3 regions of the Gottfriedia sp. NPDC057948 genome follow, and region 1 is predicted to be linked to each of the others. Evidence: riboswitches for the same ligand, from Rfam matches in the RefSeq annotation. Region 1 holds a riboswitch; each other region holds the start of a gene.

Region 1 (3,285 bases):
AAAGTCCAAAGAATAATGCTACATCGCCTTCGCTACCTACGTTAGCAGAACAGTGCATTGGTAAAACATTATTTTGTGGTAATAGGAAATTCATGATTGAGAAAATAGATTTTTTCATTTCTCCAGCATATTCCGTACCACCAATTAAGATAATTTTCTTTTCAAATGATACAATAACAAATGCCTCTGAATTTGTTCCATCAACTACTGGGTCTGCTTTAAATGTTGGAGCAGAAACAATTGTAAATTCTGCTTCATGAGTTTGAAGCTCTTGCTCAGTTGGGCGAATAAATAATTGATGAGCAAATAAGTTGTGCCATGCAAATTCGTTAATTACTTGGATTGGTAAACGATACTCCGTGTCAGCACCAGCAAATCCTTTAAATAAGAATAATTCGTTACGATCTTTTAAGTAATTAAGTACTTTGCTATATAATTTTTCGAATACGTCAGCAGAGATTGGTTGATTTACTGAACCCCAATCGATTAAATTTTCAACAGATGCCTCTTGAACAATAAATTTATCTTTAGGTGAACGTCCAGTATATTTGCCTGTTGAAACGCTAACTGCTCCTGTTGACGTTAAAATTCCTTCTTGTCTTGTTAGGACTTTTTCAACTAACTCAGAAACGCTTAGTTGGTTATACACTTGATTACTAGTAAGTAATTCGTTTAATTCAAAGTTTACATCAACTGTCTTCATATACTAATACCATCCTTTAAATATAATTTGTCTGCCATGTAGGTATCTCGATAAATAGTATAACACATTTATTTTAATAGTGTATACTATTAGTTGGCAAAATGTGTTATGAATTTGATTAAAAAATAAATTTGAGTAAACTTTACTTATCAAATGATGTAAGTTATTAAATGTAAGTATAATAATTAGTAATTTCCCATTAAATAGAAATGAATGTAGAGATAAAGTTATTGTAGAATTATGTTTAAGTTATGATGAAAATTGTTGACAAGAAAGTGAAATTTTAATATGATACTTTTCATACGGATACTCTCTTATCCCGAGTAGGTGGAGGGATACAGGCCCTACGAAGCCCAGCAACCTCACTTTTAGTGAAAGGTGCTGAACCTGATGCAAGACTTTTTTATGTCTTGGACGATAAGAGCGAAAGGCAAATAACCAAGAACCCTTTCCTCATGTAATATTTGATAAGAGGAAGGCTTTTTTTTTGCTCAAAACTTAAATACAGTGGCAATTTCGTAATTTACACTGAGTTATCTTTATCTTAAATGGGAAACATAGGAATAGGAACAAACTTTTTATTCTTATGTTGAGAAAAAAGAGATCCGTCACATTCAATTTAGGAGGGGACTCAATGTCACAACGTCGTTTATTTACTTCAGAATCAGTTACAGAAGGACATCCAGATAAAATCTGTGACCAAATCTCAGATTCAATTCTTGATGCAATTTTAGCAAATGATCCGAATGCTCGTGTAGCAGCGGAAACTTCAGTTACAACAGGTTTAGTACTTGTTGCAGGTGAAATTACAACTTCTACTTATGTAGATATCCCAAAAATCGTTCGCGAAACAATCCGTGAAATCGGTTATGACCGTGCAAAATACGGATTTGATGCAGATACATGTGCAGTTTTAACTTCTATCGATGAGCAATCAGCAGATATCGCTCTAGGTGTAGACCAAGCGTTAGAAGCTCGTGAAGGTAGCATGACAGATGAAGAAATTGAAGCAATCGGTGCAGGAGACCAAGGTTTAATGTTCGGTTTTGCTGTTAATGAAACACCTGAATTAATGCCACTTCCAATTTCATTATCTCACAAAATTGCTCGCCGTTTAACTGAAGTTAGAAAAAATGAAACAGTTTCTTACTTACGTCCAGACGGAAAAACTCAAGTAACAGTTGAGTATGATGAGAACAACAAACCAGTTCGTATTGATGCAATTGTTGTATCAACACAACATGGTCCAGAAGCTACTCAAGCTCAAATTGAAAATGATATTAAAGAACTTGTAATTAAACCAGTGGTACCAGCTGAGTTAATTGATGAAAACACAAAATTCTTTATCAACCCAACAGGTCGTTTCGTTATCGGTGGACCTCAAGGGGATGCTGGTTTAACAGGTCGTAAAATTATTGTTGATACTTACGGTGGATATGCTCGTCACGGTGGTGGCGCATTCTCTGGTAAAGATGCAACTAAAGTTGACCGTTCTGCTGCTTACGCTGCACGTTACGTTGCGAAAAACATCGTAGCTGCTGGCTTAGCTGATAAAGCTGAAGTTCAATTAGCATATGCAATTGGTGTAGCTAAACCAGTTTCAATCGCTATTGATACTTTTGGTACAGGTAAAGTTTCAGAAGAAAAATTAGTTGAAGTAATTCGCAACAACTTCGACCTACGTCCAGCTGGAATTATTAAAATGCTTGACCTACGTCGTCCAATTTACAAACAAACTGCTGCTTATGGTCACTTTGGCCGTACAGATATCGATCTTCCTTGGGAGCGTACTGATAAAGCAGAAGTTTTAAAAACTGATGCAGGTCTATAATAAATGATTAAGGCTGAATATGGCATATGCTATATTCAGTCTTTTTTGTTTAGTTAGATGCACACTGTTTTTTCTACATATAGGTATACTTAAAAATCATTTTTCATAGGTTTAAATGACTCAATTAAAGTTTGTAATGGAGGAACCTATGAAAGCGATTATATGTACAAAATATGGTCCACCAGAAGTTCTTCAAATAACAGAAGTTGAAAAACCAAAAATAAAAGATGATGAGGTATTAATTAAAATACACGCAACAACTGTAACCGCAGGAGATGTAAAACTTCGAAGCTCCGATTTTCCTTTTATGTATTGGCTACCTTCACGACTTATGTTTGGCCTCACTAAGCCGAAAAATCAAATACCAGGTTGTGAGCTTGCTGGAGAAATAGTCACAGTTGGCAAAAACGTAAGAAATTTTAAAACAGGTGATCAAGTTTTTGGATATAGTGGATTTACTTTTGGAGCTAATGCTGAATATATCTCTTTACATAAAGAAGGTGTTCTAGCTAAAAAACCAATAAATATGTCCTTTGAGCAAGCTGCAGCTGTACCTGTTGGGGCGCTTACTGCATTACACTTTCTAAGGAGAAGTATTATTCAAAATGGACAAAAAGTACTTATTTATGGTGCTTCAGGAAGTGTTGGAACATATGCAATTCAGTTAGCTAAATATTTTGGTACAGAAGTTACCGCATTATGTAGTACATCAAATTTAGAATTGGTAAGGGCTTTAGGCGCAAATGAAGTA
Region 2 (3,285 bases), on a different contig from region 1:
AAGGTTTGTTTTCCATTATATGACCTGGCCTTGTTACAACTAGGATAATACCTAAAGGCAATCCTATGATTGTGCCAAAAATAAATGATCCTAGCACAGTTAGAAATGTATCTTGAGTTGCCTGCAAAAACTGCGGCCAAAAGAATTCCCAATTAAGCTCCATTTAACTCAACCTCCCTCACATCTATCCCCTTTTCCGAAATAAATTTAATAGCTTTTGCGCTTTCCTCTTTTGTTCCTTCTAGTGCCACAAGCAAATTCCCATAAGGTCTTTCTTGTAACTCTGTAATCGATCCATAAAGAATATTTAAATGTATATCGAATTTTTTAAGAACCTCTGATAATAATGGGTTGCCTGCCTTGTCACCTAGGAAGACTAATTGATAATATTTTCCCTTTGATAATGATTTCGATAACTTAGGCGGCACCTCATTTTGTAATACAGTGTTAACAAAATTCTTTGTAATACTTTTTTGTGGATTCGTAAAAACGTCATAAACATTACCTTCCTCGACAATTTCACCATCATCAATGACCGCCACTTTATCACATAGATCACGAATTACACTCATTTCATGGGTAATAAGGAAAATTGTAAGATTATAGGATTTATTTACCTTCCTTAAAAGCTCTAATACATTCTTTGTTGTTTCAGGGTCTAATGCAGATGTAGCTTCATCACATAGCAAAAGATCTGGATTTGTTACGAGTGCCCTTGCTATTCCCACTCTTTGCTTTTGTCCTCCCGATAAGTGCCCCGGAAATACATCTTGCTTCCCTGTAAGTCCAACAAATTCAATTAACTCCATTACCTTTTCCTGAACATCCCGTTTCTTTTTTCCTTCAAGGTATAGCGGCATTGCTATATTATCAAATACCGTTTTAGCAGAAAGTAGATTAAAGTGTTGGAATACGACACCAATTTTTCTACGTGTCTTACGTAGCTCTTCATCTTTTAATGTCATTAGGTCCAATCCATCAATGAGAACTGATCCTTCTGTTGGCTCTTCAAGTCTATTTAAACAACGAATCAATGTACTTTTTCCTGCTCCGGAAAAACCAATGATTCCAAAGATCTGGCCTTTCTCTATTTTCATATTAATATTATTTAAAGCTTTAATTGGTGGTCTTCCAGGATAAACCTTGGAGACATTTTTTATCTCAATCAAATTACTTCCCCCATTGCAAGTTATTTCAATCACCATAACTAAGTAAACAGATTCGAAAACTAGGATTTATAACTATATTTCCCCCTTTTTCTCCTATGGCACCACATCAAAAAACCCCCCTTCATATCCAATAAGACAGATAAGAAGAGGGGTTAAAATATATAAGCCACTTTACTTCTTATCTTTCAAATCGCATGAACGATTTGCAGGAATTAGCACGGTATTTGTTACGAAACAACAAACCCGTTGCCGAGGTATCGCAGGGCCAGTCCCTCCACCTCTCTGGATAAGTAATAGAATTTATTAAGTTTTTAAATTATTGAGTTCATGTTATCCCTCTTTTTAGAATCCGTCAAGAATTATTTTTAAATTTTTTTGTAAAAATTGTGTTTGTAAATAACATTTTTTTACGAACACTACTTTATACACTCCTTAGGACCTATCTATTCAAATCAAAAAAGCCTATTTCATATACCGTCCGAAATAGGTCAGTATACTTATTTTTTTCAGTTTTTATTAGTATTTCATTTAAGAGAAAGACAAAAAAGCAGACAAGCTTCTTCGATAAAAAGAACCTGTCTGCTTTTTTGAATTATGCCTACCATAATGCAGGCTTTACTACCATAAACCATAGCATAACCATCAAAAGAACGATGTAAATCCAGATAGATCGACGAAGCTTCTGAATCAGCATTCTCTGGTCATGTGTTGGTTCACTAAATTTCCGTATGGTCGGTGAAAAGGCTCTAGCTAGGAAAAATAATGAACTCACCAAAAGAAGAATCGTCATCACAATCCAAGATGTCTTCCACGACCAATGACCCACTAGTACCAACAAGACTCCTGATCCAACCAATACATGCCCAGCATGCTTTGCCAATCTGACAGCAAACCGGAATACATCCAAATAGCTCTGTTGGATCGCAGACTTTGAGGTATGCAGCTTTTTGAGTATCGGAATCAATACAAAAAATGGGCCAATCGATAAAATTACACTAGCAATATGTATGTAAAGAAGCATTCTATACAGCATAAAAATTAATCTTGGATGAGACGAAACTCATGAACCCATACCCTCATTTTTGGCAGCCAAGGCATTCCTGGATGGATTGACAAAATCGATTGCTTATATTCTTCTACAGTTGAATAGCCTTCCTGGTTAGCATCTTCATCTGTCAATTCACCAAGAGCTTGAGAATAAACTTTTTCAACAACATACTGATGATTTTGAAGGGTCATCACTTCCCCAACATCCGCATATCTTCCGTTTCGGCGAGTAGCAGTTTTTTGTCCTACCAATACCTTTTCGACATCCGCTTGAAGCGTAACAAGGCGTTCAATTGTACATGTTTTTGGCGGTAAAGCGTTCGTTTCATTTTGATTTGACATATAATTCATTCTCCATTTCAATTTAATTTTTAGGTAAGGCTAAAAAAACGACTAGTTCCATTTTAATTAATATAGTACAAAATTAGCAAATTTTATTTAAGAATATTGCTATTAGAAGCAACAAAAAGGAGCTCACATCTAGCACCCATATTAAAGACCAATAGAAAAACAGAAAAACTCCCAAAATAGTTTTTCTGTTTTTTATAGTTAATCCTTATTCAACTAATCCATGATTTTATAATCGTAATCCAAATTTTCAAAGCAGTAAAACCAATTAGAACTGCCAGAATCCCTCGTAAAACCTGTGTTTTTGTTTGTTTGCCTATTTTTGCACCTAATGGTGAAGCGATTAAACTTGCAATTACAACAATAATTGTCGGCAAAATTTCAACCTGACCAGTAGAAATTTTCCCGATCGTTACGCCTATTGATGAGATAAATGTAATGGCTAATGACGATGCAATAGTCACACGAGTTGGTATTTTTAAGATCGTTAACATGATTGGTACTAACAGAAATGCTCCTCCTGCACCAACAATCCCTGCACTAGTGCCCACAACAAATGCTAGGCCAGCCGCAAGCCATACATTAATTGATATTTGACCATCCGCTGACATCTCGACGTTTTTTCTAGGAATAAACATTAAAACGACCGCAATCATTGCTAAAATTCCGTATACAAGATTAATTCCATGTTCTGAAAGTAGATTTGAACCGAATCCACCAA
Region 3 (3,285 bases), on a different contig from region 1:
TCTTTGTATAAATAAGCGATTTAAAGTGAAATTGGATGATGATCTAACTATCGATCATCTTTTGGAAACTAGTGAGGTAGAATGGTTTTACGAGGAGCGAGGGAGTTTTTATCAGTTTTTACTTGAGGAAGGTAAGAAGCTAGCTTCGTATCCTCTCTATTTTCACCAGAAAGGATATGAAAAGGCTGAGAGATTTATTCTGGATCGTATTGAAACAAATGGAACTTTTTATAGCTATGCTACTTCTACGTTTTATATGATTTATGCTTTAATGGCTTTAGGCTATGAATCTACTTCATCTGTCATTCAAAATGCGCTACAAGGACTTCTTTCATATGCAGCCGATACTGAAGCAGGTCTTCATATTGAAAATTCGCCATCAAAAGTTTGGGATACAGCATTATTGTCATATGCAATTCAAGAAGCAGGTTACCACGTAAGTGATCCAATTGTTTCGAAATCCATAAACTACCTAATTAAGAAACAGCAAAATATGAATGGTGACTGGAAGGTTCATGCTAAAAATTTAAGTCCTGGTGGTTGGGGCTTCTCTGATGTTAATTCTTTTATCCCAGATAATGATGATACTGGTGCAGTTTTAAGGGCGTTAACTAGAAGTTCTTTGGATCAGTCCACAATTCATGAAAGTTGGTTAAGGGGAGTTCATTTTTTACTTGGACTTCAAAATGATGATGGTGGTTGGGGAGCTTTCGAAAAAAATGTAACGAATAAATGGTTAACATTTTTACCAATTGAAAATGCAAAAGATGCAATCATAGATCCTTCAACTGCAGATTTAACTGGACGTATTTTAGAATTTATTGGAAACTATACGACGATTTCAAATGATGATCCGATTGTGAAAAAGTCGGTTAATTGGCTTTTGAAAAATCAAAAATCAAATGGTAGTTGGTATGGTAGATGGGGGATTTGTTATATTTATGGGACTTGGGCAGCGATTACTGGGCTCAGAGCCGTTGGAATACCTAAAAATCATGAGGCAATTAAAAAAGCAGAGAAATGGTTAGTTAGTATTCAAAATGAAGACGGAGGTTGGGGAGAATCGGGTCTTTCACCTGTTAAAAATAAATATGTTCCTTTAAAATTTAGCACTCCTAGTCAAACAGCGTGGGCAGTCGATACTTTACTTTCAATTCGTAATAAAGAAGATGGAATAATTAGAAAAGGGATTAAATTTTTAACTACTCAAAGTGAATTATCAAATAAAGCATTAACTTATCCAACTGGATTAGGATTACCTGGTCAGTTTTATATTCACTATCATAGCTATAATGAAATTTATCCGCTATTAGCACTAGCACACTATAAAAATAGTTAAATAATACTATTATGTAAACAAAATAAATTTATTTTTGGAAATCTTTCCATAAATGTCTTTTCTTTATCATATAAATATAGTAAACTATTTTATATTGAACATAACTAAATAATCCTTATCGAGAGTGGTGGAGGGACTGGCCCTTTGAAACCCGGCAACTTTAGCGAAAGCTAAAAAGTGCTAAATCCAGCATGTTTAAAACATGAGAGATAAGGCGTAATCTGTACTTAAACGTCATTCTCTCATTTTTTTGAGAGAATGGCGTTTTTTATTTTATCTAAACGGGAAGTGATTGAATGGGCTTATTGGAAAAGTTAAAAGATGGAATTGTTTTAGGTGACGGCGCAATGGGAACACTTTTGTATTCTGGTGGACTTCACAGCTGTTTTGAAGAACTTAATATTACTGAGCGTGATCGAATCATTCATATACATGAACAATATATAGATGCTGGCGCAGAAGTGATTCAAACAAATTCGTACGGTGCTAATGCTGGAAAACTGAGACAATATGGTTTGGAAAAGCTGGTTAAGCAAATTAATCAAATGGCTGTTAGAAATGCTAGAGCGGCATCAAAAGGAAGAGCGTTAGTAATCGGTGGTATAGGTGGAATGAAATATGTAGGTTCTTCTTTTACGACACCTTTAGAACGTGAAATGATGCTGCTTGAGCAAGCTTCAGCGTTACTAGAAGAAGGCGTAGATGGGATCATGCTTGAAACATTTTATGATGAAAATGAATTATATGATGCTGTAAATCTATTAAGAGGAAGAACGGATTTACCAATTATTGCACAAGTAACACTACAAGAAATTGGCGTCATGCAAAGTGGCCAATATATCGAAAAAATACTTCCTAATTTAATCGATTTGGGTGCAGATGTAGTTGGAATCAATTGTCATCTAGGACCACTTCATATGTTGGAGTCATTAAATACTGTTTCATTACCAACGAATGGTTTCTTATCGGCATTTCCTAATTCAGGATTACCTCTATACACTGATGGAAAATACGTATACAAATCGAATCCAGAATATTTTGAAGATATGGCAAAACCATTTATTGAACAAGGTGTAAGACTAATCGGTGGATGTTGTGGTACAACACCAGCGCATATCGCTGCTTTACGAAGTAAGATTGATACTTTACAGCCTGTTACAAAAAAAGAAGTGAAAAACAGAACAATTAAAATTACAATCCCTAAGCAAGAAGAACAAAAGAATGAAACTCTTGCAGAAAAGGCAAAAAAGAGAACGACCATCATTGCAGAACTAGATCCACCAAAAACATTACAAACTAGAAAGTTTTTTGAAGGAGCGAAAGCATTACATAGCGCAGGGGCTGACGCAATTACGCTAGCAGATAATCCACTAGCTTCACCTAGAATTTCGAATGTGGCAATGGCATCACTACTTCAAAGATTGGATGTACCAGTCTTGACGCATTTAACTTGTAGAGATCGTAATATGATTGGACTTCAATCTCATTTAATGGGTCTATCAACATTAGGATTAAATGAAGTTCTTGCTATTACAGGTGATCCAGCAAGGGTAGGAGATTTTCCAGGTGCAACTTCAGTATATGATGTAGCATCACTTGAACTAATTCGAATGATTAAAGAAATGAATGAAGGTAGACTTTATTCCGGTAAAAGCTTAGGAAATGGAACGAGATTTTCTGTCGCTGCAGCTTTTAACCCGAATGTTCGAAAATTTGATGCTGCAATTAAAAGACTTGAGAAAAAGGTCGAGGCGGGAGCGGATTATTTTTTAACGCAGCCTATTTATGATTTTGAAACGATTGATAAGTTATTTGAGGCAACTCGTCATATTAAACAGCCAATTTTTATCGGAATTATGCCATTAGTTAGTAAGAAGAATGCTGATTTTATCCATTACGAAGTTCCAGGAATTACTTTATCTGAAGAGGTAAGAAACAGAATTTCA

What was found. Region 1 has a riboswitch for S-adenosylmethionine ahead of metK (methionine adenosyltransferase). Riboswitches for the same ligand answer to the same signal wherever they lie in the genome.
Region 2: another riboswitch for S-adenosylmethionine. It lies ahead of ACFVRR_RS20000 (methionine ABC transporter ATP-binding protein); the one in region 1 lies ahead of metK (methionine adenosyltransferase).
Region 3: another riboswitch for S-adenosylmethionine. It lies ahead of ACFVRR_RS15585 (bifunctional homocysteine S-methyltransferase/methylenetetrahydrofolate reductase); the one in region 1 lies ahead of metK (methionine adenosyltransferase).

What each region holds. Positions count from the first base shown of each region.
Region 1 is NZ_JBHVPN010000005.1:180,419-183,703, reverse strand. It holds gene pckA (phosphoenolpyruvate carboxykinase (ATP)) at 1-703, opposite strand, end outside; SAM riboswitch class I at 1,015-1,127, shown strand; gene metK (methionine adenosyltransferase) at 1,338-2,534, shown strand; gene ACFVRR_RS11250 (NAD(P)-dependent alcohol dehydrogenase) at 2,683-3,285, shown strand, end outside.
Region 2 is NZ_JBHVPN010000017.1:87,457-90,741, reverse strand. It holds gene ACFVRR_RS20005 (methionine ABC transporter permease) at 1-163, opposite strand, end outside; gene ACFVRR_RS20000 (methionine ABC transporter ATP-binding protein) at 153-1,169, opposite strand; SAM riboswitch class I at 1,345-1,462, opposite strand; gene ACFVRR_RS19995 (hypothetical protein) at 1,768-2,202, opposite strand; gene ACFVRR_RS19990 (ASCH domain-containing protein) at 2,208-2,558, opposite strand; gene ACFVRR_RS19985 (sulfite exporter TauE/SafE family protein) at 2,777-3,285, opposite strand, start outside.
Region 3 is NZ_JBHVPN010000010.1:77,351-80,635, forward strand. It holds gene ACFVRR_RS15580 (terpene cyclase/mutase family protein) at 1-1,339, shown strand, start outside; SAM riboswitch class I at 1,452-1,555, shown strand; gene ACFVRR_RS15585 (bifunctional homocysteine S-methyltransferase/methylenetetrahydrofolate reductase) at 1,636-3,285, shown strand, end outside.